Regions from separate parts of the Microbulbifer sp. ABE4_465 genome, predicted to be linked through region 2. Evidence: predicted binding sites of a transcription regulator. Region 2 holds the regulator's gene; the other holds the start of a gene.
The links. The regulator LexA, encoded in region 2, represses DNA repair genes until DNA is damaged. The targets are predictions, from matches to a motif close to ACTGTNTNTANANACAGT.

Region 1 (4,210 bases), on a different contig from region 2:
GTATAAAGTGTGCCATTACGCTGGTTTGCAAGAAGGTAAACACAGGGTTGTCTTAACCCAGTCATGAATAAACCCCGTGCAGATACCAGTCCTCTGACGCCAGATCCTGGTATACCCAGTAAAGACTGCCGTGGGCGCCGCGGGCGATGTAGTAGTCGCGGGCGTGGCGGTGGTGTTGCCACCAGTAGCCGTCGATACGCTCTGGTCCCTGCAATAAATGTAGTTCGCCGTCGTAAAACAGTTTGTGGTCGCGCTGCTGAATACGGTCGGGCCGCGGCAGTAACCAGTTGGGGCGGGGGGCATTCACGGGCGTGAGTTGGTGGCTGCGGGATTTACTCTGCAGGGTGAGGCTGTCGGCGTTTTGCCAGGCCTGTTCCGGCAGGTAGCTTTCCTTGAGGGTGACGCCGGAGAGAGCCTGGTGCCCGAGGCGGGCCTTGAGCTTGTCGATCAGCTGGTAGCTCTCGTGCAGCTTGCTGCCCTCGTCAAAAAAATCCTCCCGCAGACTGTGACTTTCAATGGGACGCAACTGTTGGCACTTGAGGGTCAATGCCTGCACCGGCTCCTTCAGTTCAACCCGTTCAAACTGCAATTTTGTCAGCGCGATCAGGCGCTGGGGATCGAGTAGTGGGCGGGAGATATCCACATGGACCTGCTGGTGGCCGCGGCTGCCGTAATCCAGCACCCAGCACAACTGCTGACTGTATAACTGCCGGCGCTGCAACTGCCGGCACAGCTCACGCACCAGGCGGCCGGCGGGGAACAGCAGTTGCTCGCTGTTATCCAGCGGGCTCGGGAAAAACAGTTCACTGTGAAATTCCGCCGGTGGCTCGAAGCTGGCTACCGGATCCGGGCGGGTGCCGTTCAGGCGGGCGAGGTAGTCGATGAATCCGCGCCCGAAACGACTGCCCACTTCCGACAGCGGAATTGCCAGCAACTGGCTGACGCGCTTGATACCGCAGGCATACAACTTGGCGATGGCCTTGTGATTGCAGTCGAGAAGTTTGCTGGGGGCGAAGCTGATCCACTGGCGCCACTGCTGGGGCGTGGGAGCGGTTCTGGCTTCGGCCAGCCACTGGCGGTGTTCCGGCAACTGGCTGAGCAGGTGGGCGGCGCTGGGGCTGTGCCCCAGGCCCATAAAATGATGGACGCGCATCTTGCGCAGCTCTTTGCCCAGTTGTTGCAGCAGGGGCGCCAGGCCGTGGTGTGCCTTGAGGCTGCCACTGATTTCCAGATACAGGCAGGCGAAATTGCTGTCTGCCTGGTTCTGTTCGCGCTCGGCGCTGCGTGGGGAAACCACCGGGGTAAAGCTGTAGGCCCACTGGGCCAGCTGTTGTAGTAACTGCTCTTCCCGCTGCGGGTCCCGTTCCAGCAATTGCAGTTCGGCGCAGTAGGCGCAGGCGGTGGCGATGCTGAGTCCGGGCTCCACATTGTGGGCATTGGCCGCGGGGTTGGCTTCAATGATGAGGCTGTTCTGGGCCACGGCCACCGCGGTATTGTCGCCGGCGCGGTGGGCGCGGGTCAGTGCTTCCAGGGAGAGTTTTGGGAGCTGAATACAGAGCCAGAGCATAAGGTGTTCCTCGCGCCGCCTTGCACATTCAGTGCAGCGGCTGGTCCTGTCGCACCAAATCCGGGTTGCGCGCCAGATGCACGCGCTGGCCGGACTTGCCGCTCAGTTGTTTGAACAGGTGCAGCGCCAGCTGCTCTCCATCGCTCTTCAGTTGCAGGCGCAGTGCTGCCGGAGACGGGATTTGTGCACAGGAGCCGGGGCGAAAATGAAAATGCAGGCAGTCGCCATCGCGGGCGGCTACCTGCAGCCGGCGCAGGTCTTTATCGGCCGGAGTCTCCCTGTTCTGCCACTGAATCAGCGCACCGCAGGCGCCGGATTGCAGGGACTGCTCTGCCGCCCACAGCTGATCCCGCTGTCCTCTGGGGTGCAGGATCAGCAGTTTCTCCAGTTGCACGCCGGCCTGTACCAGTGCCGGGGCGTAGGGGATATGCGGCGGGTTGATCAGGACCACCATGCGCCCCTGACGGGTGAGTTCCGCCAGGGTCGGCAGGATCAGTGACATCTCGCCGATACCAGCCTTGTCGACCAAAAACTCCGTGGTGGCCGCGCGGGGCCAACCGTGCCCGGCCAGCAAGGCATCCAGCCCGCGGTAGCCGGTACTGATTCCGGTGCGGGGACGGCGCTGGCCACTGGCCAGTTGCCAGATGTCCGGGCGGGTCAGCAGTTGCTGCAGCGGCTCGTCATTGGCCTGCTTGGCTGGCTGATCACCTAACTGCTTGTTTTGCAAAAAGTTTTCGGCGCTGTTCACGATCGGCTCGCTCCACACGGGGGTTCTGATGGGGTTTGACTGTATGTGTGTACAGTGTCTACTGGTGATTTATACAGTACGTGTCCAGTATCGGCAAGCCCGTACCAGGTCTGCGTGCGCCAAATTCGACGCAGCCCATTGGCACTTTTTTGAACAAGGTAAAACGGCTATGATTCGGCCTCTTCAAATGACCGCCAGAAATGGGCCAAGACCAGATAAGCGAGGGGACAGGGTGAGCATCAAATCCGATAAGTGGATTCGTCGTATGGCTGAGAGTGAGGGCATGATCGAGCCCTTCGAGCCGGGCCAGGTACGCCACGGGGCCTCCGGCGATCGCCTGATCTCCTACGGCACCTCCAGTTACGGCTACGATGTGCGCTGCGCCAACGAGTTCAAGATCTTCACCAACGTGCACTCCGCCACCGTGGACCCCAAGGCGTTCGACGAAGACAGCTTCGTGGATGTGCAGGGCGACTACTGTGTTATCCCGCCTAACTCTTTCGCCCTGGCGCGCACCGTGGAGTACTTCCGCATCCCGCGTTCGGTGCTGACCATCTGCCTGGGCAAGTCCACCTACGCCCGCTGCGGCATCATCGTGAATGTGACGCCGCTGGAGCCGGAATGGGAAGGGCATGTGACTCTGGAATTCTCCAACACCACCAACCTGCCGGCGAAGATCTACGCGAATGAAGGTGTGGCACAGATGCTGTTCTTCGAATCCGATGAAATCTGCGATGTGTCGTATAAAGACCGCGGCGGTAAATACCAGGGCCAGCGCGGCGTCACCCTGCCGAAGACCTGATCCGTAGACCACTAGCCAATGACAGACCTTCCCACCCAGGCCGATGTACTGATCATTGGCGCCGGCGCCGCCGGCCTGATGTGTGCCGCGGTGGCGGGCAAGCGTGGCCGCAGCGTGCTGGTGCTGGACCACGCCAACAAGGTCGGCAAAAAGATCCTGATGTCCGGCGGCGGCCGCTGCAACTTCACCAACCTGTACACGGCGCCGGACAACTTCTACAGCGAAAATCCGCACTTCTGTAAATCCGCCCTGGCCCGCTATACCCAGTGGGACTTTATCGCCCTGGTGGAAAAGCACGGCATCCCTTATCACGAGAAAACCCTCGGCCAGCTGTTCTGCGATAACAAATCCCGCGATATTGTCGATCTGCTGCTGGCGGAGTGCCGCGAAGCGAAAGCCCAGATTCGCACCCGCTGTGAGATCCAGCGTGTTGAGCCTCTTAATGAAGAGAGTGCGAAAGGCTTTGAGGTGCACACCTCCCTTGGCAAAGTGGTGTGTGAATCCCTGGTAGTCGCCACCGGCGGCCTGTCGATCCCCACCATGGGCGCCACCGGATTTGGCTACGACCTCGCCAGGCAGTTCGGCCACAACATTATCTCCACCCGCGCCGCGCTGGTGCCTTTCACATTGAATAAGCGTGCACTGGCGCGGCAGCAGGAATTACCCGGAACCTCACTGGCAGTGAATGCCAGCTGCGCCGAGGGCCATTTCCACGAGCAGATGCTGTTTACCCACAAGGGCCTGAGTGGCCCGGCGGTGTTGCAGGTTTCCAGCCACTGGAAAGAGGGTATGCCGGTGAACTTCGACCTGGCACCGGGGCTGGACCTGTCCGAGTGGCTCAGTGAGCAGCGCGGCAAAAAGCAGGAGAGCTTTCTACATACGGTGCTGGCAGAGTTGTGGAGCAAAAAGCTGGTACAGTTTTTCCTGCAGAGAAATGGCCTGGAAAGCAAACCACTCAAGCAGTACAGCGAACAGGCGCTAAAGGATGTAGGCGAAAAGCTGCAGATCTGGACGCTGATCCCCGAGGGCACGGAAGGCTACCGCACCGCAGAAGTCACCCTTGGTGGCGTGGATACCAATGAAGTGTCATCGC
Region 2 (4,210 bases):
AAAATGGATCCGGTACCCATGCCGGAGCTGGCCTGCGAGAAAGTGGATGATACCTATATTCTCCGCGACGGCGCCTCCGGTCTGTTTTTGGCTGCCAGTCAGTTCCCGAAAAATCGCGAAACCCGCGCACCCCTGATCAAGGAGCTGCTGCCGCACAAGGACGAAATCGATCCCAAGTACAGCTTCCTGTTCTCTGCTCCCACCGAGGACAACGAGGGCCGTGATACGGTTGTGCGCTTCAGCCGTAAAACTCAGGAGCAGTATGTCCAGAGTGAGGAAGAGGGCAAGGCGACCGGTTGGAAGGCGTTCTATCGCGATGGCAAGTGGCAGGTAGAAGCGCCGGCTAAAAAGGCTCCGGCGAAGAAAAAAGCTGCCGCGAAAAAGGCCCCGGCCAAAAAAGCGGCTGCCAAGAAGGCGCCAGCCAAGAAAAAGGCTGCTCCAAAAAAATCCCCGGCCAAGTAATTGGTCGGAGACCTGCCGACCCGTCATCCCGGCGAAGAGCCTGTGCCGGACTTGATCCGGTAACGGGATCCAGACCTATCCGTCATCCCGGCGAAGGCCGGGATCCAGAATCCCAGAGGTATGCAGTTTGAGTAATCCCTATACCGGTACCGTCGCTTCGGCGCTGCGTAAGGCCCAGCTGCTGCTGCAATCCAGCGCGGAAGCGGGCAATACGCCGTTGCTGGAGTCCTCCCTGCTGGAAGCGGCGGTGCTGCAGTTGTGGCGTGGTTACCGTGCGTTTCTGGCGGAGCAGGGGCATCAGATGCAGTTGGGTTTTGCGGCCGGTGCTGAGCCGGAAACAGCGCAGGCGCTGGCGTCCCTGGTGTCCCAGCGTGGCAAATTCAGTGGTGAAGCCAATGAGCTGGTCAGTCTCGCAGAAAACCCCGATAGCTGGTTTGCGGGGCTCTTCGCAGCCTGGCGTAAATTGTGGGTACTGAGCGCCTCTGGTTCAGTAAGCTCTGGCTCTACCGGTTCTGCTGCGCAGGCGGCGCCCTCCAAACCTGCTGCCACCGTCCAGTCCATCATCCCGGTACGCCAACTGGATAGCGCGGCCGAGGCCCCTGACCAGCCTCTCACCCGTGAGCGGGTGCAGCAGTGGTACCAGTCCCTTTTCGAGCTGATCCAGCGCCAGAGGGCCCACAGTCAGGAGTGGTAGGGTGTGGTACACTGGCTCCAAATTACGCGGTTTGTGGAGAAGTGAATGTCTACCGAGACTTACGAAATCATCGAGTTGTCCAATGGTGATGTAGCGTTGCGACGCGCTGGTCACAAGGGAGAACCGCTGGTGCGTATTCATTTCTCGGACGAGAGCCAGCATTTCCTGCGCGAGCACAAGGTGGCGGTGGCCCGTGCCATGCTGGAGGCGGGGATCGAAGCGGTACAGGACATCAACGAGATGGAGCCGGAGCCGTTTGAGGAAGAAGAGGTGGATCTGGCCGAGCACACGATTCACTGAACATTCTGTGGTTAATTCGCAGACATAAAAAAACAGGGCAAAAGCCCTGTTTTTTTATGTTCGAAGTGCGAGACACGGGATGTTTGGCGACTTGTCATCCCGGCGAAGGCCGGGATCCAGAAAACCTGCGGGCTTGTCGCTCCGAACCGCCATTGTCAAATCGGGTTCTGCCGAATCACGCCCACCGCCAAACCTTCAATGGCAAAGCTGCGGTCCCGCATGTCCACTTCGATCACATCAAAGTCCTGATTCTCCGGCAGCAGCTGCACGGTGGCCTGATTGCCGCGACGTTTGAAGCGCTTCACGGTGACTTCGTCCTCGATGCGCGCAACAACGATCTGCCCATTGCGAATATTGTCAGTGCGCTGCACGGCCAGTAAATCGCCGTCGAGAATACCCGCATCTTTCATGCTCATGCCGTGTACGCGCAACAGGTAGTCCGCGGGTGGGTGAAAAAATTCCGCGGGAATTTCGCAGTACTCTTCGATATTTTCTTCCGCCAGAATCGGGTTGCCGGCGGCAACGCGGCCAACAATGGGTAAACCACTGTTGTAGTCGGGAATTCGAATACCGCGGGAAGCGCCAGCGACCATTTCAATCGCGCCTTTGCGGGCCAAGGCTTTCAGATGTTCTTCCGCGGCATTGGGTGAGCGGAAGCCCAGCTCCTGGGCAATTTCGGCTCGGGTGGGCGGGTAGCCCGTATCATCCAGATAGGATTTGATCAGTTCCAGTACCTGAGCCTGGCGTGCAGTGAGGTTTGTCATGGGCGCCTTCCTGTTGTCTGTATTTATATACAGTTGCTGTGATTATATACAGATTTCAGGGGCGCGCAATCATTGCCCGATTGCGGGGTTGCGGTTGACTCGCAGCACGATGACGGCGGGCACTGGCCGGAGCGATCCGTCAGTAGCCCTCGTCAGTACCCGGAAACGAATCTCCTTCAAGCCGGTCAATGGCGCTTTGCGCGGGAGAAAAGATCGGGCTGCGGTAGCCTGCGTCTTCCTCATCCTGCATTTCGTCGGCAAAGGTGCCATAACCTGCATTGGCGTCTTCCGGAGCGGCGGCGCCAATCACTGGTAGCGACGGCCAGTTCTGGAACTCGATTTCGTCCAGGCTGCCGTCCACATACTGAATTTCGATCGTGCGGGCGGGATGGTCAACCGCAACCACTTCAAACAGGTCGCCAGTATCAAAATTTTCAAACCAACTGCCAATTTCCGGAGCGATTCGTGCCATGGCGTGCTCCTCCTCTTTTACTGCTTTGTTGTCTTCGCCTTCAGTTCCATCCCGGCGCTTTCAGAACTTGTACACTCGTTCTAATGTGGTGGACGCAAGCTTGGTACTCCCGCGGGGTGGAGAATGGCTTGCGCAGGTTTCATCGTCGGCGGACTGTGCTAGTCTCGCGGTAAAACAAGCGTTTAAATTGTTGGTTTGAATTGGTGTGAAATCGGCATGAGTCAGTCAGACACAGTCCATCGTATTCTGGACGCCGCTGAAGTCCTGTTCGCGGAGCGGGGCTTTACCGAGACCTCCCTGCGTACCATCACCAGTACCGCCGGGGTGAACCTGGCAGCGGTGAACTACCATTTCGGTTCTAAAAAAGAACTGATTCAGGCTGTTTTCGAGCGGTTCCTTACACCTTTTACGGCCATTCTCGATCAGGAGCTTGCGCGCAGGGCGGGGGCTGGTGAGCCACTGCAACTGGATGATCTGCTGCAAAGCCTGTACCGGGTGGCGCTGGCCGGTCTGGCCAGTCAGGGGCGCGACCCGAAACGCTTTATGCGATTGCTCGGTCTGGCGTATACCCAGTCCCAGGGGCACTTGCGGCGTTTTATCGTATCCCGCTACGGTGACAGCTACCGGCGCTTTGCGGGGCAGTTGGCGGCGGCTCTGCCGCACGTTGACCCGGTGACCTTCTACTGGCGTCTCTACTTCATGCTTGGCGCTACGGTCTTTTCTCTTTCGAGCTTTGACGCCATTGAAGCTATCCTTCGGGAAGATTTTGGCGCCCAGAGCAGTCTCGAGGAGACCCTGGCGCGCCTGGCGCCCGCGGCCGTAGCCATGCTCACTGCGCCCATGCCGGGAAACAACGCCGGCGACGTCGATTAAATTCAATGTGGAGTTCATGCGGATGTCTACCCCGATTGGCCCGGTAATGATTGATGTCGAAGGGCACACCCTCACCGAGGAAGAGCGCACGCTGCTGCGTCATCCCCAAGTGGGCGGACTGATTTTCTTTGCGCGGAATTTCGAAAGCCGGCCACAGCTGGAGGCACTGATTGCAGAGATTCGCGCCCTTCGTCCTGAAATCCTGCTGGCGGTAGATCAGGAAGGGGGCCGGGTGCAGCGCTTTCGCGATTCTTTCACCCGAATTCCCTCAATGCAGGCGCTTAGTGCCCGGGCCGATAAACAGCAACTGGAAGATGTGGGCTGGTTGCTGGCCGCGGAGTTGCTGGCGGTTGGCATCGACTTCAGTTTCGCGCCAGTGCTGGATGCGGACGACGACTTCTGCCGTATTGTCGGCGATCGCAGCTTTGCCCGGGATCCACTGAAGCTTGCCGAGAAGGCGCGCCCGTTTATGGCGGGTATGCACGACGCGGGCATGGCCACGACCGGCAAGCACTTCCCGGGGCATGGGCAGGTGCTCGAAGACAGTCATGAAGAGTTGCCCGTGGATCAGCGCCCCCTGGAGGAGGTGCTGTCTTCCGATTGCATACCATTTAGCGAGAGTATTGCGGCCGGTGAGCTGGAGGC

Region 1: the regulator LexA is predicted to act here: its motif matches at 2,354-2,371, upstream of imuA (translesion DNA synthesis-associated protein ImuA).

Annotation. Positions count from the first base shown of each region.
Region 1 covers NZ_JBSWXV010000006.1:120,479-124,688, forward strand. Annotated here, with positions in the region: gene ACXAG1_RS11700 (GIY-YIG nuclease family protein) at 1-65, opposite strand, end outside; gene ACXAG1_RS11705 (Y-family DNA polymerase) at 62-1,567, opposite strand; gene imuA (translesion DNA synthesis-associated protein ImuA) at 1,596-2,315, opposite strand; gene dcd (dCTP deaminase) at 2,548-3,117, shown strand; gene ACXAG1_RS11720 (BaiN/RdsA family NAD(P)/FAD-dependent oxidoreductase) at 3,136-4,210, shown strand, end outside.
Region 2 covers NZ_JBSWXV010000001.1:438,602-442,811, forward strand. Annotated here, with positions in the region: gene topA (type I DNA topoisomerase) at 1-462, shown strand, start outside; gene ACXAG1_RS01740 (hypothetical protein) at 590-1,156, shown strand; gene ACXAG1_RS01745 (hypothetical protein) at 1,202-1,456, shown strand; gene lexA (transcriptional repressor LexA) at 1,612-2,220, opposite strand; gene ACXAG1_RS01755 (DUF6763 family protein) at 2,360-2,692, opposite strand; gene ACXAG1_RS01760 (TetR/AcrR family transcriptional regulator) at 2,909-3,565, shown strand; gene nagZ (beta-N-acetylhexosaminidase) at 3,588-4,210, shown strand, end outside.